Regions from separate parts of the Crassaminicella indica genome, predicted to be linked through region 2. Evidence: a T-box and tRNA genes for the amino acid it is inferred to sense, from the RefSeq annotation. Region 2 holds a T-box; the other regions hold tRNA genes.

Region 1 (4,831 bases), 680 kb from region 2:
GGTTCGTCCACTCAGGGTTAGTCGGGACCTAAGCCGAGGACGAAAGTCGTAGGCGATGGACAACAGGTTGAAATTCCTGTACCACCGAAAATCGTTTGAGCAATGGGGTGACACAGGAGGATAGGTTAAGCGCACCGTTGGTTGTGTGCGTCCAAGCGTTTAGGAAGTCGAGATAGGCAAATCCGTTTCGATAATTCTGAGACGTGATGGGGAGCGAAAAACAAGTAGCGAACTTACTGATTCCACACTGTCAAGAAAAGCCTCTAGCGAGATTGTAGGTGCCCGTACCGCAAACCGACACAGGTAGGTGAGGAGAGAATCCTAAGGCGAGCGAGAGAACTATTGTTAAGGAACTCGGCAAAATGACCCCGTAACTTCGGGAGAAGGGGTGCCACGTTAGGGTGCAAGCCCGAGGTGGCCGCAGAGAATAGGCCCAAGCGACTGTTTAGCAAAAACACAGGTCTCTGCTAAGTCGAAAGACGATGTATAGGGGCTGACGCCTGCCCGGTGCTGGAAGGTTAAGGGGAAGTGTTAACGAAAGTGAAGCACAGAACTTAAGCCCCAGTAAACGGCGGCCGTAACTATAACGGTCCTAAGGTAGCGAAATTCCTTGTCGGGTAAGTTCCGACCCGCACGAAAGGCGTAACGATTTGGGCACTGTCTCAACAATAGACTCGGTGAAATTGTAGTACCGGTGAAGATGCCGGTTACCCGCAGCAGGACGGAAAGACCCCGTGGAGCTTTACTGTAGCCTGACACTGGATTTTGGTATTACATGTACAGGATAGGTGGGAGACTGAGAAGCATGCACGCCAGTGTGTGTGGAGTCGACGTTGGGATACCACTCTTGTAATACTGAAGTTCTAACCATAAGCTGTGAATCCAGCTTTGGGACACTGTCAGGTGGGCAGTTTGACTGGGGCGGTCGCCTCCTAAAGAGTAACGGAGGCGCCCAAAGGTTCCCTCAGCGCGGTCGGAAATCGCGCGAAGAGTGCAAAGGCAGAAGGGAGCTTGATTGCGAGACACACAGGTCGAGCAAGGACGAAAGTCGGGCTTAGTGATCCGGTGGTTCCGAGTGGAAGGGCCATCGCTCAACGGATAAAAGCTACCCCGGGGATAACAGGCTTATCTCCCCCAAGAGTCCACATCGACGGGGAGGTTTGGCACCTCGATGTCGGCTCGTCTCATCCTGGGGCTGAAGTAGGTCCCAAGGGTTGGGCTGTTCGCCCATTAAAGAGGCACGCGAGCTGGGTTCAGAACGTCGTGAGACAGTTCGGTCCCTATCCGCTGTGGGCGTAGGAAATTTGAGAGGAGCTGTCCTTAGTACGAGAGGACCGGGATGGACGTACCTCTGGTGCATCAGTTGTCACGCCAGTGGCACAGCTGAGTAGCTATGTACGGAAGGGATAAGCGCTGAAGGCATCTAAGCGCGAAGCCCCCCTTAAGATAAGATTTCCCATGGAGTTAATCCAGTAAGACCCCAGAAAGACGATCTGGTTGATAGGTTGGAGGTGTAAGGGCAGTAATGTCTTTAGCTGACCGATACTAATAGGTCGAGGGCTTGACCAAAATATGCATTGTTTAGTTTTGAGGGTATAAAAAAGCAGTTGACAAAATTCTAGCAAGGTGGTAAAATAAATTTTGTCTTAACTCAACATTAGTATGTATAAGGATTTGTGTAGGACTGAAAAAATGCAAATTCTTTAAAAAAGTGTTGACAAACTGCGAAAAACGAGATAAAATATATCTTGTCCTCAAAAAAATCCAGTGGCAATAGCGAAGGGGTCACACCTGTTCCCATACCGAACACAGAAGTTAAGCCCTTCAGCGCTGATGGTACTTAGGCGGAGACGCCTTGGGAGAGTAGGTCGCCGCTGGTTTGTGTTCCAAGGTAGCTCAATGGTGGAGCACTCGGCTGTTAACCGATAGGTTGTGGGTTCGAGTCCCACCCTTGGAGCCAAAGAATGCCGGGGTGGCGGAACTGGCAGACGCACAGGACTTAAAATCCTGCGGTCCTTACAGACCGTACCGGTTCGATTCCGGTCCCCGGCACCAAAATATCGCGGAGTGGAGCAGCTGGCAGCTCGTCGGGCTCATAACCCGAAGGTCGTAGGTTCAAATCCTGCCTCCGCAACCATTAAGGCCCATTGGTCAAGCGGTCAAGACACCGCCCTTTCACGGCGGTAACCCGGGTTCGATTCCCGGATGGGTCACCATTTTGGGCGCATAGCTCAGCTGGGAGAGCACCTGCCTTACAAGCAGGGGGTCATAGGTTCGATCCCTATTGCGCCCACCATTAAAATTTGATTATGGCCCGGTAGTTCAGTTGGTTAGAATGCCAGCCTGTCACGCTGGAGGTCGAGGGTTCGAGCCCCTTCCGGGTCGCCAATAAATGTGCTGGTGTGGCTCAACGGTAGAGCAGCTGACTTGTAATCAGCAGGTTGGGGGTTCGATTCCCTTCGCCAGCTCCAAAGAATTAGGAGGAGTTCCCGAGTGGCCAAAGGGGGCGGACTGTAAATCCGTTAGCTAAGCTTTCAGTGGTTCGAATCCACTCTCCTCCACCAATTAATTGCGGAAGTGGCTCAGTGGTAGAGCATCGCCTTGCCAAGGCGAGGGTCGCGGGTTCGAATCCCGTCTTCCGCTCCAAGATATGCGGATGTAGTTCAATGGTAGAACTCCAGCCTTCCAAGCTGGTAGCGTGGGTTCGATTCCCATCATCCGCTCCAATAAGGGTTCATAGCTCAGCTGGATAGAGCAACGGCCTTCTAAGCCGTGTGTCCGGGGTTCGAGTCCCTGTGGACCCGCCATAAAATAATGGGGTATCGCCAAGTCGGTAAGGCACCAGACTTTGACTCTGGCATTCGTAGGTTCGAGTCCTGCTACCCCAGCCATAAGACCCATTAGCTCAGTCGGTAGAGCACTTGACTTTTAATCAAGGTGTCCCGCGTTCGAGCCGCGGATGGGTCACCAAATATGGAGGGGTGTCCGAGTGGTTTAAGGAGCTGGTCTTGAAAACCAGTGACTCCGAAAGGGGCCGTGGGTTCGAATCCCACCCCCTCCGCCAGATTTGGAGAAGTACTCAAGTAGGCTGAAGAGGACGGTTTGCTAAACCGTTAGGCCGAGTAATCGGTGCGCGGGTTCGAATCCCGCCTTCTCCGCCAAATGAGGGCCTTTAGCTCAGTTGGTTAGAGCGTCCGGCTCATAACCGGCAGGTCCGGGGTTCGAGTCCCTGAAGGCCCACCATTTTAGGGGTATAGCTCAGTTGGTAGAGCAGTGGTCTCCAAAACCACGTGCCGAGGGTTCAAGTCCTTCTGCCCCTGCCAATCATAAAAAAAATCGAGGTGTAGCGCAGTTTGGTAGCGCATCTGGTTTGGGACCAGAGGGCCGCGGGTTCAAATCCTGCCACCTCGACCATTGATTGGGGCTTGTAGCTCAGGTGGTTAGAGCGCACGCCTGATAAGCGTGAGGTCGGAGGTTCGAGTCCTCCCAAGCCCACCATTTTTTTTTATAGGGGCCTTTAGCTCAGTTGGTTAGAGCGTCCGGCTCATAACCGGCAGGTCCGGGGTTCGAATCCCTGAAGGCCCACCATATATAATATATAGATGAATATTTGCCCAGATAGCTCAGTCGGTAGAGCAGGGGACTGAAAATCCCCGTGTCGGAGGTTCGATTCCGCCTCTGGGCACCAATAAAAAACAAGCTCATTTGAGCTTGTTTTTTATTGCATTTGATTAAAAATATATGGTATAAGCTTTGATATAAATAAGTGAATATCTAAAGGCTTTATATGATTGTTCTGTTTGAATAGAATAATATTTTCAGGAATGAAATCATTTGATTGATTTTTTCTACAAGGAAATGAAAAATCACACAGATCAATATATAAGCATTTATCACCAGAAGAAAGACGACCTTTATATAATGGAATTTTGATTTTGAAAGTATTTGTATTTTTTACATATTCAAAACAAAAACCATTTTCATAAGCGATATAGTTATTTATATGATTATTTTTATAGACTCCTTCTAAATGAAAAGAATTGTCTTTAATATATTGCTTTGAAATATAGCATGTATTTTTTTTATAAATATGAAAAATTTGAGGAAAGGCTTGGAGAATTTGTTCAATATGAATCTTATCTAATATCATAAAAGCTTTACTAAAATAATATAGATCGTCATAATTGTGAAGCAGAATAATATCTTTTATTTGTTTGTTTTTTTCTTTTTCATATTGATTATAAAGGGTAACACTTTCTTTACCTGAAATTTTATCATTTCTATGAATACCTAAATACGCTTCTACAGATTTTAGCTTACAATTATTAAGATTAAGTTTTTTTTGAACCCTTCTAATTAGTTTGAGAAGATCAATACTTTGGTAGGTTTTAATAGAATAATCAATTTCATTGGCTAAAAATCTTTTATTTAAAAAAGGGATATCAAATGTGTTTCCATTATAATTTATTAAAATATCAAATTCTTGAATTTCTTCTTTAAAGGCAGATAATAGTTCCTTTTCTTCTTTTTTATTGTTGCAGAAAAATTGTTTTATAGAAATTTTACCATTTTCTATGTATAAAAGCCCTATAAGAATGACTTTATGAAAACGAGGGTTTAGACCTGTCGTCTCAATATCGAATATAGCAAAATTTGCATCACCATATAGATCTAAAAAATTTTTTGGCATATGTAATGTTTCTTCAAGATTATATTGTATGATTTCCAAAATATCAACTCCTATTTTTTACTAATATATTATAATATATCATACTTAAAAGGATTAATGAACATTTATAGTATATATATAGGGATCCAACTTTAAAATGAA
Region 2 (4,831 bases):
ATTTTTTCATACCCAAAACTCCTTTCCTATAACACACCCTGATCCCTTAATCGTTTTCTTTGATTATTTCTAAAATGATACGTGCACTTTCTTCTATTGCTTTACTAGACACATCAATAATTGGACAGCCTATTCGCTTCATTAGATTTTCAGCATAATCTAATTCCTTTAATATTCTATCCATACTCGCATAATTTGCTTCATTTCTAAGCCCTAAAGCTTTTAATCTTTCTTGTCTTATTTCATTAAGCTTAATAGGATTTGTTGTAAGTCCTATTATTTTTCTAGGCGAAATTTCAAATAATTCATCTGGTACTACAACTTCTGGAACTAATGGAACATTTGCTACTTTTATATTTTTATGTGCAAGATACATGCTTAAAGGTGTTTTAGAAGTTCTTGATATACCGATTAAGACAATATCTGCTTTTTTTAAACCTCTAGGATCTTTTCCATCATCATATTTTACTGCAAATTCAATGGCTTCAATCTTTTTAAAATATTTTTCGTCTAATTTTCTTATTAATCCAGGTTCATTTTTAGGCTGCTCATTTAATGATTTCTCCAATGCTTCTACAATAGGCGTCATCGCATCTACAGCAATAATATTATGCTCTTTTGCTTTTTCAAGAAGTATTTTTCTTAAACTAGGTATCACTATTGTAAAAACAATCATAGATTTTTCATTTTTTGCTTCATTTATAATTTCCAATATCTGTTCTTCTTCTGATATATATGGAAATCTTCTTATTTCACAATCCTTACATACAAATTGGCTAATAGCTGCCTTTACTACCTGTTCTCCTGTTTCTCCTATTGAATCAGAAATTACATATACTACTAATCTGCTATTCATGCTTTCATGCCCCCTTTTCAATTATTGACTCCCAAGCTCAACAAATAATTTTGTGATGTTAGTCTTTGATACTTTTCCTACTACTTTGTAATATTCTTTTTCGCCTTTTTGAACTTTTTCAACTACTGGAAGACTGTCAACTTCATGCTCTATAATTTTTATAGCAGCCTCTAGTGCAGTTTCATTTGGATAAGTCATAACGATATTGGGCATTCTAGTCATAATTAAACCTACCGGCACCTTATTGATATCTGTGCCTCCCATAATATTTTTTAAAAAATCCTTTCTAGATACCGCACCTGTAAGAAATCCATTGGATACAACAAAAATTGTTCCAACATCTTCAAGAAATAATGTTACAATCGCATCATAAAGCGTAGTCTGTTCTTCAACCACTACAGGCATAGATTTTATATCTCTTACTTTTATACGATGAATTTCTTCAGAAATTAAATTCACTGGTTTATTTCCAGAATATAAATACCCTACCTTCGGTCTTGCATCTAACATCCCAGTCATTGTAAGTATTGCTAAATCTGGTCTTAATGTAGCCCTTGTAACTTTCAAAAGCTTTGCAATTTGTTCACTCGTAATTGGTTCATGTTCTTTTACAATTTGAATGATTTTTTGTTGACGTTCTGTGAATTCTATAGGAATCACCTCTTTTATAGAATTTTCTTTAATGTGTTATACTAATAATCCTTTATGCTATATTATATATATAATTGTAACAAATATTTCTTATTTTTGCTATACTTTTTAATGCTTTTTTATAAATATTATGAATATTGGGTGTGTTTTTTATGTTTTAGGTATGAATCACTACTATTCTATAATAAAAGACAATAGAGAGAATATCATATCTCTTCGCCTCTATTGTCTCCTTTAAACTCACTCTCTATTAAAAATCAATTCTTTCTTCAATGTATCTTTCCAAATCTTCTATTTTTATTCTTACTTGCTCCATTGTATCTCTATCTCTTACAGTAACTGAATTGTCTTCTAGCGTATCAAAGTCATAAGTAATACAAAGAGGTGTACCAATTTCATCTTGTCTTCTATATCTTTTTCCAATACTACCAGACACATCATAATCAACCATAAATTTCTTAGCAAGTTTTGAATACAAGCTTTCTGCACCTTCACTTAATTTCTTTGTCAATGGTAATACTGCCACTTTATATGGTGATAATGCTGGATGTAATTTTAAAACTGTTCTACTGCTTCCATCATCTAATACCTCTTCTTCATAAGCATCTATCAAAAATGCTAGAGTTACTCTATCTGCTCCTAGAGATGGTTCTATACAATATGGTATATATTTTTCGTTTGTTACTGGATCTTGATAGCTTAAATCAACACCTGAATGCTCCTTATGCTGTTTTAAATCAAAGTCTGTTCTATCTGCAATTCCCCACAGCTCACCCCAACCAAATGGGAACTTGTATTCAATGTCTGTTGTTGCATTACTATAATGAGATAATTCTTCTTTATCGTGATCTCTCATTTTAATATTTTCAGGTTTCATATTTAAAGATAATAACCAATTTTTACAATAATTTTTCCAGTAATCAAACCACTCTAAGTCTTCTCCAGGTTTACAGAAAAACTCAAGCTCCATTTGCTCAAATTCACGAGTTCTAAAAGTAAAGTTTCCTGGTGTAATTTCATTTCTAAAGGATTTACCTATTTGTCCAATTCCAAAAGGCACTTTCTTCCTTGAACTTCTTTGTACGTTTTTAAAGTTTACAAATATCCCTTGAGCTGTTTCTGGTCTTAAAAATATTTCAGATTTTGAATCTTCTGTTACCCCTTGATAAGTCTTAAACATAAGATTGAATTGTCTAATATTTGTATAATCCAATTCTCCACATTCTGGACATCTTATGCCTTCTTCATTGATAAAGCTTTCCATTCTTTCATTTGACCAACCATCTATTACTGCTTCTTCTCCTTTTTCTCTTAAATAATCTTCAATAAGCTTGTCAGCTCTAAATCTTGTTTTACACTTTTTACAATCTAGTAATGGATCATTAAATCCTCCAACATGACCAGAAGCTACCCATGTTTGTGGGTTCATTAAAATCGCAGCGTCAAGACCTACATTATAAGGAGATTCTTGAATAAATTTTTTCCACCACGCTTTTTTAACATTATTCTTTAATTCAACTCCCAACGGTCCATAATCCCATGTATTTGCTAATCCTCCATATATTTCAGATCCTGGAAATATAAATCCTCTTCCTTTTGCCAGTGCAACGATTTTGTCCATTGTCTTTTCTGTAGTCATTTCAAATCCTCCTTCTAATTTACTGTAAAAAAATAAACCCCTCGTCCCATAGTAAGGGACGAAAGGCTATTCTTCCGCGGTTCCACCCTAGTTGATACAAAGGTATCCACTTTCATCAATTTGCTCAAGAGCGCCCTTCATCAAAGGATTATATCGGATTTCCACCAACACCGACTCTCTCTTATAATACTCTTTGATTACTCCTCTCTATCATAGCAAAAATATGTTTTTACGTAATTTTACCACATTCATGCATTCATGTAAAGGTTATTTTTATTCTTCGTCATGATCTTTATCCAAATGAATATTTTCATCTTTTTTTTGTGATTTTTCTTTATTTGTATATTCATTTACTTTTGATTTTACTCCCTCAAAAGTATCTTCTGCAACGCTTTTCATATTTTCTAAAGCTTCTTCTGCCATTTCATTAATATCTACAATTTGACCATCCGTTTTTACAATTTCTATTTTGCATTTAGTTGCCAAAGCAGCCATTGTACCAAACATAGCTATTGGTGGAGATAAAACCGCTCCTACAGCTCCTGCAGTTATAGGAATATTCATAATTACTTCTCCATCTCTTTTTAAAATAATTTTTGTCACATTTCCTTTTCTAACAACCTCTTTGATTCTTTCTACTATTTCATTACCGAACCCAGAAATATTATCTGTCCACCTTGTATTTTGCCTTTCTTCGATATGAATAATTGCATCAATCACATTTCCATTTGCTTCTTCTAAAGCTTCTTTTGCTTCCTTATAACTTACACCTGTTCGATCTCTTACTTGGTCAATACTTTCTAATGTAATTTCCATAATAACACCACCTTTTATTATTTTTTTACAGCTTCTAAAAACTGCAAACTTTTAAATTTACTTTTTTCTATGTGTATATTAATATAATGCTTCACAATTTTTTCTAGTTCCTTTAACACATATGGCTTAATTTTAAATCTTGCTATTTGAGCTAAATCCGCATACATTAAATATTGCATCACATTGATTGTAACTCTTGAAATTTTCATGCTGTATGGATCTTCACTCAAACAATTGCTACATAAAATTCCACCTTCTCTAGCACTAAATTTAACATTTTCGCTCCCTAAACTACCACAATGAACACAGCTTTCTATTTGCGGTTTGAAGCCTGAATACATCAAAGATTTTAATTCATATGCTTTTGTCAATGTTTCATATTCCTTATTCATTTTAGAAAAAATATGTAAATACTCAATTAGTAGCGTAAACAATCTGTTGTTTGTCTGACCCTCTGTAATAATACTTTCAGTTAATTCTAATATATATGAAGCATAAGTTAATTTTATAACATCTTCTCTAAGCTTATAAAATGACTGCTTTAAATCTACTTGAGAAATCTGATACAATTCTTTTCCCTTAAATAATACAAATTCTCCATAACAAAATGGCTGAGTACCTACAGAATATTTCCCTCTAGGTCTTTTAAAGCCTTTTGCTACTGCTTGTAATTTTCCTAATTTTTTAGAGAATAATGTAATAACCGCATCCCCTTCACCAAACTTTTTTTGCTTTAAGACCACAGCATCTGTCTTTAAAAGCATTCCATCACCTCAAAGAATAGGTATCTAAAAAAACAACCCCCTCATTCTGATCTACTTCTGTTGTTTTCTCAACCTTTTTATAATCTAAATAAAAGTTAATATCTC
Region 3 (4,831 bases), 940 kb from region 2:
ATGTGGGATTGCATAGACAACTAGGATGTTGGCTTAGAAGCAGCCATTCATTCAAAGAGTGCGTAATAGCTCACTAGTCGAGTGATCCTGCGCCGAAAATTACCGGGGCTCAAACCTGTCACCGAAGCTACGGCATCCCTTTGGGATGGGTAGGGGAGCATTGTATACGGGTTGAAGCTGTACCGTAAGGAGCAGTGGACTGTATACAAGAGAGAATGTTGGCATGAGTAGCGAGAGGCAGGTGAGAATCCTGCCCGCCGAAAACCTAAGGTTTCCTGAGGAAGGTTCGTCCACTCAGGGTTAGTCGGGACCTAAGCCGAGGACGAAAGTCGTAGGCGATGGACAACAGGTTGAAATTCCTGTACCACCGAAAATCGTTTGAGCAATGGGGTGACACAGGAGGATAGGTTAAGCGCACCGTTGGTTGTGTGCGTCCAAGCGTTTAGGAAGTCGAGATAGGCAAATCCGTTTCGATAATTCTGAGACGTGATGGGGAGCGAAAAACAAGTAGCGAACTTACTGATTCCACACTGTCAAGAAAAGCCTCTAGCGAGATTGTAGGTGCCCGTACCGCAAACCGACACAGGTAGGTGAGGAGAGAATCCTAAGGCGAGCGAGAGAACTATTGTTAAGGAACTCGGCAAAATGACCCCGTAACTTCGGGAGAAGGGGTGCCACGTTAGGGTGCAAGCCCGAGGTGGCCGCAGAGAATAGGCCCAAGCGACTGTTTAGCAAAAACACAGGTCTCTGCTAAGTCGAAAGACGATGTATAGGGGCTGACGCCTGCCCGGTGCTGGAAGGTTAAGGGGAAGTGTTAACGAAAGTGAAGCACAGAACTTAAGCCCCAGTAAACGGCGGCCGTAACTATAACGGTCCTAAGGTAGCGAAATTCCTTGTCGGGTAAGTTCCGACCCGCACGAAAGGCGTAACGATTTGGGCACTGTCTCAACAATAGACTCGGTGAAATTGTAGTACCGGTGAAGATGCCGGTTACCCGCAGCAGGACGGAAAGACCCCGTGGAGCTTTACTGTAGCCTGACACTGGATTTTGGTATTACATGTACAGGATAGGTGGGAGACTGAGAAGCATGCACGCCAGTGTGTGTGGAGTCGACGTTGGGATACCACTCTTGTAATACTGAAGTTCTAACCATAAGCTGTGAATCCAGCTTTGGGACACTGTCAGGTGGGCAGTTTGACTGGGGCGGTCGCCTCCTAAAGAGTAACGGAGGCGCCCAAAGGTTCCCTCAGCGCGGTCGGAAATCGCGCGAAGAGTGCAAAGGCAGAAGGGAGCTTGATTGCGAGACACACAGGTCGAGCAAGGACGAAAGTCGGGCTTAGTGATCCGGTGGTTCCGAGTGGAAGGGCCATCGCTCAACGGATAAAAGCTACCCCGGGGATAACAGGCTTATCTCCCCCAAGAGTCCACATCGACGGGGAGGTTTGGCACCTCGATGTCGGCTCGTCTCATCCTGGGGCTGAAGTAGGTCCCAAGGGTTGGGCTGTTCGCCCATTAAAGAGGCACGCGAGCTGGGTTCAGAACGTCGTGAGACAGTTCGGTCCCTATCCGCTGTGGGCGTAGGAAATTTGAGAGGAGCTGTCCTTAGTACGAGAGGACCGGGATGGACGTACCTCTGGTGCATCAGTTGTCACGCCAGTGGCACAGCTGAGTAGCTATGTACGGAAGGGATAAGCGCTGAAGGCATCTAAGCGCGAAGCCCCCCTTAAGATAAGATTTCCCATGGAGTTAATCCAGTAAGACCCCAGAAAGACGATCTGGTTGATAGGTCGGAGGTGTAAGGGCAGTAATGTCTTTAGCTGACCGATACTAATAGGTCGAGGGCTTGACCAAAATATGCATTGTTTAGTTTTGAGGGTATAAAAAAGTGGTTGACAAATCGTGAAAAACAAGATAAAATATATCTTGTCCTCAAAAAAATCCAGTGGCAATAGCGAAGGGGTCACACCTGTTCCCATACCGAACACAGAAGTTAAGCCCTTCAGCGCTGATGGTACTTAGGCGGAGACGCCTTGGGAGAGTAGGTCGTCGCTGGTTGAAGGTGGGGCGGCGTAGCTTAGTTGGCTAGAGCGTCCGGTTCATACCCGGAAGGTCGGTGGTTCGAGTCCACTCGCCGCTACCAAATAAAATATGGCCCATTGGTCAAGCGGTCAAGACACCGCCCTTTCACGGCGGTAACCCGGGTTCGATTCCCGGATGGGTCACCATTTTGGGCGCATAGCTCAGCTGGGAGAGCACCTGCCTTACAAGCAGGGGGTCATAGGTTCGATCCCTATTGCGCCCACCATTAAAATTTTAATTATGGCCCGGTAGTTCAGTTGGTTAGAATGCCAGCCTGTCACGCTGGAGGTCGAGGGTTCGAGCCCCTTCCGGGTCGCCAAATTAATTTGCTGGTGTGGCTCAACGGTAGAGCAGCTGACTTGTAATCAGCAGGTTGGGGGTTCGATTCCCTTCGCCAGCTCCAAAATATGCGGATGTAGTTCAATGGTAGAACTCCAGCCTTCCAAGCTGGTAGCGTGGGTTCGATTCCCATCATCCGCTCCAATAAGGGTTCATAGCTCAGTTGGATAGAGCAACGGCCTTCTAAGCCGTGTGTCCGGGGTTCGAGTCCCTGTGGACCCGCCATGAAGTACTGGGGTATCGCCAAGTCGGTAAGGCACCAGACTTTGACTCTGGCATTCGTAGGTTCGAGTCCTGCTACCCCAGCCATGAGACCCATTAGCTCAGTCGGTAGAGCACTTGACTTTTAATCAAGGTGTCCCGCGTTCGAGCCGCGGATGGGTCACCAAATCTTTATCCACATTTGGAGGGGTATAGCTCAGTTGGTAGAGCAGTGGTCTCCAAAACCACGTGCCGAGGGTTCGAGTCCTTCTGCCCCTGCCAGTGTTTAACATAAATTATCGAGGTGTAGCGCAGTTTGGTAGCGCATCTGGTTTGGGACCAGAGGGCCGCGGGTTCAAATCCTGCCACCTCGACCATTTCAAAAATTTAATTAAGGGCTTGTAGCTCAGGTGGTTAGAGCGCACGCCTGATAAGCGTGAGGTCGGAGGTTCGAGTCCTCCCAAGCCCACCATTTTGTATGAGGGCCTTTAGCTCAGTTGGTTAGAGCGTCCGGCTCATAACCGGCAGGTCCGGGGTTCGAGTCCCTGAAGGCCCACCATAATAATATAAATTAATAATTTGCCCAGATAGCTCAGTCGGTAGAGCAGGGGACTGAAAATCCCCGTGTCGGTGGTTCGATTCCGCCTCTGGGCACCATTTGAAATAGCAAGCATATTCTGCTTGCTATTTACTTTTTGTTTAAGTTTATACTTCTTTGCTTATCTTGGAGGATGAATGAGCCTAATATATTAGACATATCGAATGTCTAATATGTTATAATATAAGCATAAAGTGTTTATTGACAAATAAATAGAGCATGAGGTCATATAGCTTATCAAACTAGGATATTTATGATTCACATAAAATATTTCATGATGAGGTGATGAATATGAAGTCTGAAGCTTTTTTAGATTATTATATTTATAATGGGAAAGTATATGATTCGAAAAATATGGAAGGGTTTGAAGCAATCGGCTCTCCTGTTATTTATGAAGTAATTAGAATAATTGAAGGTGTTCCATTATTTTTAGAGGAGCATTTGGAAAGAATGAGAAAATCTGCATTGCTTTTGGGGCTTCATATTCAAAAGGAAGATAAAACTGTTACAGATGAAATAAATAAGCTCATTGTTATGAATAAATGTAAAAATATAAATGTAAAACTTCTTTGCAGTAGGGTAAATGAAACAAAGCAGGATTTTTTGGTTTATTTTATTAAAAGTTATTATCCTGAAAGGGAAGTTTATGAAAGAGGAATACATACTATTTTATATTATTCTGAAAGAGAAAATCCAAATGCAAAAGTTTTGAATATATCTTTTAGAGAAAATATCAATAAAAAAATTAAGGAAAATAATGCTTTTGAAGCTTTATTGGTGAATGAGGAAGGAATCATTACAGAAGGAAGTCGATCTAATATGTTTTTTGTAAAAGGAGGAGAGGTATTTACAGCTCCTGCAAAAGATGTATTGTTAGGAGTTACAAGAAATCGCATTATGAAGGTTTGTAAAGCTTTAAATATTCCTGTAATAGAGAAAGCTATTTCTGTAAAGGATATAATCTGTTTAGATGGAGCTTTTATGAGTGGGACTTCTGTAAATGTATTGCCAATTAGTAGTATTGGTAAGATTCAGCTGGATTCTGTTTATAATAGAGTTATTGATAAAATTGCAAAAGGTTATATACAGCAGATGAAAAGTTATATTCAAGCAAAAAAACAGATGGTATAATAATAAGTGAACTTTTTATGAAGAGTTTGTTATATTCGTTTTTCTTTGAGAATAAAATATTTATGTAGCACAAAATTTAATAGGTTGTTTGATAAAAATTGAATTCGGGGTGAATTTTATGATCAGTAAAAGAAGAGCAATAATAGGAGCTATGATACTTGTACTCATAACAGGAATACTTACCTTTACAGTGACAAATATAGTTGGATTAACTATAGGAGAAAAGGTTATTATTTCTAAACAAAATTATGAATATTTTAAGGATCTTAATAAAAAGTATAGCAAAATGTTGTATTTAAAGGATTACATAGAAAAAAATTATTATGTACCAGTAGATGAGAGTAAATTTGAAGATGGTATCATTAAAGGACTGTTTGAATCATTAGATGACCCATATTCTGTCTACATGAATAAAAGAGAATTTGTTAACTTTATGGAGCATACAAAGGGAAGCTATGATGGTATTGGTGTGATTATGACTC
Region 4 (4,831 bases), 690 kb from region 2:
GCTGAAGGCATCTAAGCGCGAAGCCCCCCTTAAGATAAGATTTCCCATGGAGTTAATCCAGTAAGACCCCAGAAAGACGATCTGGTTGATAGGTCGGAGGTGTAAGGGCAGTAATGTCTTTAGCTGACCGATACTAATAGGTCGAGGGCTTGACCAAAATATGCATTGTTTAGTTTTGAGGGTATAATATAATAATCCAGTGGCAATAGCGAAGGGGTCACACCTGTTCCCATACCGAACACAGAAGTTAAGCCCTTCAGCGCTGATGGTACTTAGGCGGAGACGCCTTGGGAGAGTAGGTCGTCGCTGGTTTGTGTTCCAAGGTAGCTCAATGGTGGAGCACTCGGCTGTTAACCGATAGGTTGTGGGTTCGAGTCCCACCCTTGGAGCCAAAGAATGCCGGGGTGGCGGAACTGGCAGACGCACAGGACTTAAAATCCTGCGGTCCTTACAGACCGTACCGGTTCGATTCCGGTCCCCGGCACCAAAATGGCGGTGTAGCTTAGTTGGCTAGAGCGTCCGGTTCATACCCGGAAGGTCGGTGGTTCGAGTCCACTCGCCGCTACCAAATAAAATATGGCCCATTGGTCAAGCGGTCAAGACACCGCCCTTTCACGGCGGTAACCCGGGTTCGATTCCCGGATGGGTCACCATTTTGGGCGCATAGCTCAGCTGGGAGAGCACCTGCCTTACAAGCAGGGGGTCATAGGTTCGATCCCTATTGCGCCCACCATTAAAAAATTGATTATGGCCCGGTAGTTCAGTTGGTTAGAATGCCAGCCTGTCACGCTGGAGGTCGAGGGTTCGAGCCCCTTCCGGGTCGCCAAATTAATTTGCTGGTGTGGCTCAACGGTAGAGCAGCTGACTTGTAATCAGCAGGTTGGGGGTTCGATTCCCTTCGCCAGCTCCAAAGAATTAGGAGGAGTTCCCGAGTGGCCAAAGGGGGCGGACTGTAAATCCGTTAGCTAAGCTTTCAGTGGTTCGAATCCACTCTCCTCCACCAATTAATTGCGGAAGTGGCTCAGTGGTAGAGCATCGCCTTGCCAAGGCGAGGGTCGCGGGTTCGAATCCCGTCTTCCGCTCCAAGATATGCGGATGTAGTTCAATGGTAGAACTCCAGCCTTCCAAGCTGGTAGCGTGGGTTCGATTCCCATCATCCGCTCCAATATGGTGGATGTAGTCAAGCGGTTAAGACACAGGATTGTGGCTCCTGCATGCGTGGGTTCGAATCCCATCATCCACCCCAAAAATAATGGGGTATCGCCAAGTCGGTAAGGCACCAGACTTTGACTCTGGCATTCGTAGGTTCGAGTCCTGCTACCCCAGCCATAAGACCCATTAGCTCAGTTGGTAGAGCACTTGACTTTTAATCAAGGTGTCCCGCGTTCGAGCCGCGGATGGGTCACCAAAAAATGGCGGCATAGCCAAGTGGTAAGGCAGAGGTCTGCAAAACCTTTATTCCCCAGTTCGAATCTGGGTGTCGCCTCCAATTTTTTTTTGAATATGCGCCTATAGCTCAGCTGGATAGAGTGTCTGACTACGAATCAGAAGGTCGGGAGTTCGAATCTCTCTGGGCGCACCATAAAAAGCAAAAAACTATTGACAAGATGTTTGAAATGTGTTATTATTAATCTTGTCTTATGAAGGAAGTAAGTTATTCCAAGGTAGCTCAATGGTGGAGCACCCGGCTGTTAACCGGTAGGTTGTGGGTTCGAGTCCCACCCTTGGAGCCAAAAAATGCCGGGGTGGCGGAACTGGCAGACGCACAGGACTTAAAATCCTGCGGTCCTTACAGACCGTACCGGTTCGATTCCGGTCCCCGGCACCAAAATATCGCGGAGTGGAGCAGCTGGCAGCTCGTCGGGCTCATAACCCGAAGGTCGTAGGTTCAAATCCTGCCTCCGCAACCAAAATGGCGGTGTAGCTTAGTTGGCTAGAGCGTCCGGTTCATACCCGGAAGGTCGGTGGTTCGAGTCCACTCGCCGCTACCAAATAAAATATGGCCCATTGGTCAAGCGGTCAAGACACCGCCCTTTCACGGCGGTAACCCGGGTTCGATTCCCGGATGGGTCACCATTTTGGGCGCATAGCTCAGCTGGGAGAGCACCTGCCTTACAAGCAGGGGGTCATAGGTTCGATCCCTATTGCGCCCACCATTAAAATTTGATTATGGCCCGGTAGTTCAGTTGGTTAGAATGCCAGCCTGTCACGCTGGAGGTCGAGGGTTCGAGCCCCTTCCGGGTCGCCAATAAATGTGCTAATGTGCTGGTGTGGCTCAACGGTAGAGCAGCTGACTTGTAATCAGCAGGTTGGGGGTTCGATTCCCTTCGCCAGCTCCAAAGAATTAGGAGGAGTTCCCGAGTGGCCAAAGGGGGCGGACTGTAAATCCGTTAGCTAAGCTTTCAGTGGTTCGAATCCACTCTCCTCCACCAATTAATTGCGGAAGTGGCTCAGTGGTAGAGCATCGCCTTGCCAAGGCGAGGGTCGCGGGTTCGAATCCCGTCTTCCGCTCCAAGATATGCGGATGTAGTTCAATGGTAGAACTCCAGCCTTCCAAGCTGGTAGCGTGGGTTCGATTCCCATCATCCGCTCCAATATGGTGGATGTAGTCAAGCGGTTAAGACACAGGATTGTGGCTCCTGCATGCGTGGGTTCGAATCCCATCATCCACCCCAAAAATAATGGGGTATCGCCAAGTCGGTAAGGCACCAGACTTTGACTCTGGCATTCGTAGGTTCGAGTCCTGCTACCCCAGCCATAAGACCCATTAGCTCAGTTGGTAGAGCACTTGACTTTTAATCAAGGTGTCCCGCGTTCGAGCCGCGGATGGGTCACCAAAAAATGGCGGCATAGCCAAGTGGTAAGGCAGAGGTCTGCAAAACCTTTATTCCCCAGTTCGAATCTGGGTGCCGCCTCCAATTTTTTTTTTTGAATATGCGCCTATAGCTCAGCTGGATAGAGTGTCTGACTACGAATCAGAAGGTCGGGAGTTCGAATCTCTCTGGGCGCACCATAAAAATAGAGGATACGACAGGAATTCGTGTCCTCTATTTTTATTTATCTAATAATTGTTTTTCACCTATCTCTACTAACTTTTTAGTGATTAAACCTGTATGATATGAAGCTAAATATTTATTATCTGTAATATTAAGGAGGGATATGCCTAATTCTTTTGCCATTTCTAGTTTGAATTGGTCTAAAGCTTTTCTAGCTTGAGGAACAACTAGCCTGTTTTTGGACATAAAATCAACTCCTAAGTTAAAAAATTTCAGATTGAAATATGAGACTAACTGTAAACAAGATAGAATAAATATTATTTATAGTATATCCAAAATATTTTTGATTATAGATATATAGGTAAACAACTTCAAAACGAAATATAAAGAACAGTTCATTCCAGATAACTTTTGAAAAAACAAAACTTTATTCCATGAAAAATACTAAACCTCCAAAACTCACTTCGTTCAAATAATGAAGGTTCTTAACGTATTTTTTATGAAATTTCAGTAAGTTTTTTTACAAAAGTTATCAAAGTCATTCACTTATATTCATATATTTTTTAATGTTGATATTGTTTATTTATAGGGATCCAATTTCAAAGTTTAATTATTTATAAAAGCTTTTTGCATATACAATAGACTTCATTTTGTCTTTAAGAGAATTGAGTTTTTGGTAAACTGATGAAAAATCATTAAATAATTCATCTTCTGAACATCTAGCTACTGTTTGATGAATTATATTTTTAACTCTTTTTTAATTTCTTGAGTTGGCTCCCTATATATATGATTTTTGTAGGAAAGATTTTTAGAAAATGTACGAAAACTGCTGTTGCTTGTATTGGTTGTAGTTTAGATTTACAAAAAATTGTTTAAAGGAAATTTTGAGGAAATATCCAATATATAAATAGTGCAAATGATGAGATATTGGATTATATTAAAAAAATTATAGGAGGGATGATATGTGGCACAGCTTTATTATAGATACAGTACAATGAATGCAGGAAAATCTATTGAAGTTATTAAGGTTGCATACAATTATGAAGAAAGAGGGAAGAGAGCTTTAGTATTAACTTCAGCATTAGATGATAGATATGGTATAGGCAAGATTATATCAAGAGTAGGTTTGGAAAAAGAAGCGATTATTATTGATGATGAAACAAATGTATTGAGTATATTTTTACAAGAGAATAGTAAACAAAAGATAGATTGTGTAATTATCGATGAATGTCAATTTTTGAAAAAGCATCATATAGAAGAACTTGTTGAAATTGTTGATAGTTGTAATGTACCGGTTTTATGTTATGGACTTAAAAATGATTTTAGGAATGAACTATTTGAAGGATCTTATTGGTTATTAGTATATGCTGATAAAATTGAGGAAATAAAGACTATATGTTGGTGTGGAAGAAAAGCTACAACCAATGCAAGAGTTATAAATGGAAAAATTATAAAAGATGGAGAACAAATACAGATAGGTGGAAATGAATTGTATGTACCATTATGTAGAAAGCATTATAATGATGGTAGAATAAATGAATAGATAATAATGAAGTAATATTTCACTAGTGTTTAAAATTTTGAGGTAGTTTCCCTAAAGTATATAAAAAGTTATAAAAATAATATGTTTATTGCTTGTTATTTTCATAAAAAATGAAAAATATTGTTGACAATACAAAAATTATATGCTAATATATAACATGTCGCCGCAAGGTGCAACCCTTAAAAAGAAAAAATTAAATGAGGGATGCAAATGATGGTGAAAAAGTTCTTGACAAACCGGAGCAAAAATGTTAAACTGATTAAGTCGCTAAACGGCGATTGAGTAAAAATTT

Evidence for each region. The T-box of region 2 lies ahead of KVH43_RS10075 (glycine--tRNA ligase). A T-box ahead of a tRNA ligase gene usually reads a tRNA of that ligase, here a tRNA-Gly.
Region 1: it encodes a tRNA-Gly, which carries the amino acid that the T-box ahead of KVH43_RS10075 (glycine--tRNA ligase) is inferred to sense. The anticodon was not compared.
Region 3: it encodes a tRNA-Gly, which carries the amino acid that the T-box ahead of KVH43_RS10075 (glycine--tRNA ligase) is inferred to sense. The anticodon was not compared.
Region 4: it encodes a tRNA-Gly, which carries the amino acid that the T-box ahead of KVH43_RS10075 (glycine--tRNA ligase) is inferred to sense. The anticodon was not compared.

The regions. Positions count from the first base shown of each region.
Region 1 covers NZ_CP078093.1:67,122-71,952, reverse strand. Annotated here, with positions in the region: rRNA gene KVH43_RS00425 (23S ribosomal RNA) at 1-1,569, shown strand, start outside; rRNA gene rrf (5S ribosomal RNA) at 1,764-1,880, shown strand; tRNA gene KVH43_RS00415 (tRNA-Asn) at 1,886-1,960, shown strand; tRNA gene KVH43_RS00410 (tRNA-Leu) at 1,967-2,055, shown strand; tRNA gene KVH43_RS00405 (tRNA-Met) at 2,062-2,137, shown strand; tRNA gene KVH43_RS00400 (tRNA-Glu) at 2,142-2,216, shown strand; tRNA gene KVH43_RS00395 (tRNA-Val) at 2,221-2,296, shown strand; tRNA gene KVH43_RS00390 (tRNA-Asp) at 2,312-2,388, shown strand; tRNA gene KVH43_RS00385 (tRNA-Thr) at 2,397-2,471, shown strand; tRNA gene KVH43_RS00380 (tRNA-Tyr) at 2,480-2,564, shown strand; tRNA gene KVH43_RS00375 (tRNA-Gly) at 2,572-2,646, shown strand; tRNA gene KVH43_RS00370 (tRNA-Gly) at 2,653-2,726, shown strand; tRNA gene KVH43_RS00365 (tRNA-Arg) at 2,731-2,807, shown strand; tRNA gene KVH43_RS00360 (tRNA-Gln) at 2,816-2,891, shown strand; tRNA gene KVH43_RS00355 (tRNA-Lys) at 2,895-2,970, shown strand; tRNA gene KVH43_RS00350 (tRNA-Ser) at 2,976-3,064, shown strand; tRNA gene KVH43_RS00345 (tRNA-Ser) at 3,070-3,161, shown strand; tRNA gene KVH43_RS00340 (tRNA-Ile) at 3,167-3,243, shown strand; tRNA gene KVH43_RS00335 (tRNA-Trp) at 3,248-3,323, shown strand; tRNA gene KVH43_RS00330 (tRNA-Pro) at 3,338-3,414, shown strand; tRNA gene KVH43_RS00325 (tRNA-Ile) at 3,422-3,498, shown strand; tRNA gene KVH43_RS00320 (tRNA-Ile) at 3,512-3,588, shown strand; tRNA gene KVH43_RS00315 (tRNA-Phe) at 3,613-3,688, shown strand; gene KVH43_RS00310 (ribonuclease H-like domain-containing protein) at 3,719-4,729, opposite strand.
Region 2 covers NZ_CP078093.1:2,138,645-2,143,475, reverse strand. Annotated here, with positions in the region: gene ppdK (pyruvate, phosphate dikinase) at 1-16, opposite strand, end outside; gene KVH43_RS10085 (pyruvate, water dikinase regulatory protein) at 47-856, opposite strand; gene ccpN (transcriptional regulator CcpN) at 878-1,516, opposite strand; gene KVH43_RS10075 (glycine--tRNA ligase) at 1,758-3,146, opposite strand; T-box leader at 3,198-3,369, opposite strand; gene KVH43_RS10070 (DUF4342 domain-containing protein) at 3,420-3,962, opposite strand; gene recO (DNA repair protein RecO) at 3,980-4,726, opposite strand; gene KVH43_RS10060 (hypothetical protein) at 4,731-4,831, opposite strand, start outside.
Region 3 covers NZ_CP078093.1:318,304-323,134, reverse strand. Annotated here, with positions in the region: rRNA gene KVH43_RS01670 (23S ribosomal RNA) at 1-1,852, shown strand, start outside; rRNA gene rrf (5S ribosomal RNA) at 1,940-2,056, shown strand; tRNA gene KVH43_RS01660 (tRNA-Met) at 2,065-2,141, shown strand; tRNA gene KVH43_RS01655 (tRNA-Glu) at 2,152-2,226, shown strand; tRNA gene KVH43_RS01650 (tRNA-Val) at 2,231-2,306, shown strand; tRNA gene KVH43_RS01645 (tRNA-Asp) at 2,323-2,399, shown strand; tRNA gene KVH43_RS01640 (tRNA-Thr) at 2,409-2,483, shown strand; tRNA gene KVH43_RS01635 (tRNA-Gly) at 2,490-2,563, shown strand; tRNA gene KVH43_RS01630 (tRNA-Arg) at 2,568-2,644, shown strand; tRNA gene KVH43_RS01625 (tRNA-Gln) at 2,653-2,728, shown strand; tRNA gene KVH43_RS01620 (tRNA-Lys) at 2,732-2,807, shown strand; tRNA gene KVH43_RS01615 (tRNA-Trp) at 2,827-2,902, shown strand; tRNA gene KVH43_RS01610 (tRNA-Pro) at 2,921-2,997, shown strand; tRNA gene KVH43_RS01605 (tRNA-Ile) at 3,016-3,092, shown strand; tRNA gene KVH43_RS01600 (tRNA-Ile) at 3,103-3,179, shown strand; tRNA gene KVH43_RS01595 (tRNA-Phe) at 3,202-3,277, shown strand; gene KVH43_RS01590 (aminotransferase class IV) at 3,510-4,349, shown strand; gene KVH43_RS01585 (S41 family peptidase) at 4,468-4,831, shown strand, end outside.
Region 4 covers NZ_CP078093.1:75,100-79,930, reverse strand. Annotated here, with positions in the region: rRNA gene KVH43_RS00610 (23S ribosomal RNA) at 1-157, shown strand, start outside; rRNA gene rrf (5S ribosomal RNA) at 196-312, shown strand; tRNA gene KVH43_RS00600 (tRNA-Asn) at 318-392, shown strand; tRNA gene KVH43_RS00595 (tRNA-Leu) at 399-487, shown strand; tRNA gene KVH43_RS00590 (tRNA-Met) at 492-568, shown strand; tRNA gene KVH43_RS00585 (tRNA-Glu) at 579-653, shown strand; tRNA gene KVH43_RS00580 (tRNA-Val) at 658-733, shown strand; tRNA gene KVH43_RS00575 (tRNA-Asp) at 750-826, shown strand; tRNA gene KVH43_RS00570 (tRNA-Thr) at 836-910, shown strand; tRNA gene KVH43_RS00565 (tRNA-Tyr) at 919-1,003, shown strand; tRNA gene KVH43_RS00560 (tRNA-Gly) at 1,011-1,085, shown strand; tRNA gene KVH43_RS00555 (tRNA-Gly) at 1,092-1,165, shown strand; tRNA gene KVH43_RS00550 (tRNA-His) at 1,171-1,246, shown strand; tRNA gene KVH43_RS00545 (tRNA-Gln) at 1,254-1,329, shown strand; tRNA gene KVH43_RS00540 (tRNA-Lys) at 1,333-1,408, shown strand; tRNA gene KVH43_RS00535 (tRNA-Cys) at 1,415-1,489, shown strand; tRNA gene KVH43_RS00530 (tRNA-Arg) at 1,506-1,582, shown strand; tRNA gene KVH43_RS00525 (tRNA-Asn) at 1,659-1,733, shown strand; tRNA gene KVH43_RS00520 (tRNA-Leu) at 1,740-1,828, shown strand; tRNA gene KVH43_RS00515 (tRNA-Met) at 1,835-1,910, shown strand; tRNA gene KVH43_RS00510 (tRNA-Met) at 1,915-1,991, shown strand; tRNA gene KVH43_RS00505 (tRNA-Glu) at 2,002-2,076, shown strand; tRNA gene KVH43_RS00500 (tRNA-Val) at 2,081-2,156, shown strand; tRNA gene KVH43_RS00495 (tRNA-Asp) at 2,172-2,248, shown strand; tRNA gene KVH43_RS00490 (tRNA-Thr) at 2,265-2,339, shown strand; tRNA gene KVH43_RS00485 (tRNA-Tyr) at 2,348-2,432, shown strand; tRNA gene KVH43_RS00480 (tRNA-Gly) at 2,440-2,514, shown strand; tRNA gene KVH43_RS00475 (tRNA-Gly) at 2,521-2,594, shown strand; tRNA gene KVH43_RS00470 (tRNA-His) at 2,600-2,675, shown strand; tRNA gene KVH43_RS00465 (tRNA-Gln) at 2,683-2,758, shown strand; tRNA gene KVH43_RS00460 (tRNA-Lys) at 2,762-2,837, shown strand; tRNA gene KVH43_RS00455 (tRNA-Cys) at 2,844-2,918, shown strand; tRNA gene KVH43_RS00450 (tRNA-Arg) at 2,937-3,013, shown strand; gene KVH43_RS00445 (alpha/beta-type small acid-soluble spore protein) at 3,054-3,242, opposite strand; gene KVH43_RS00440 (thymidine kinase) at 3,961-4,539, shown strand.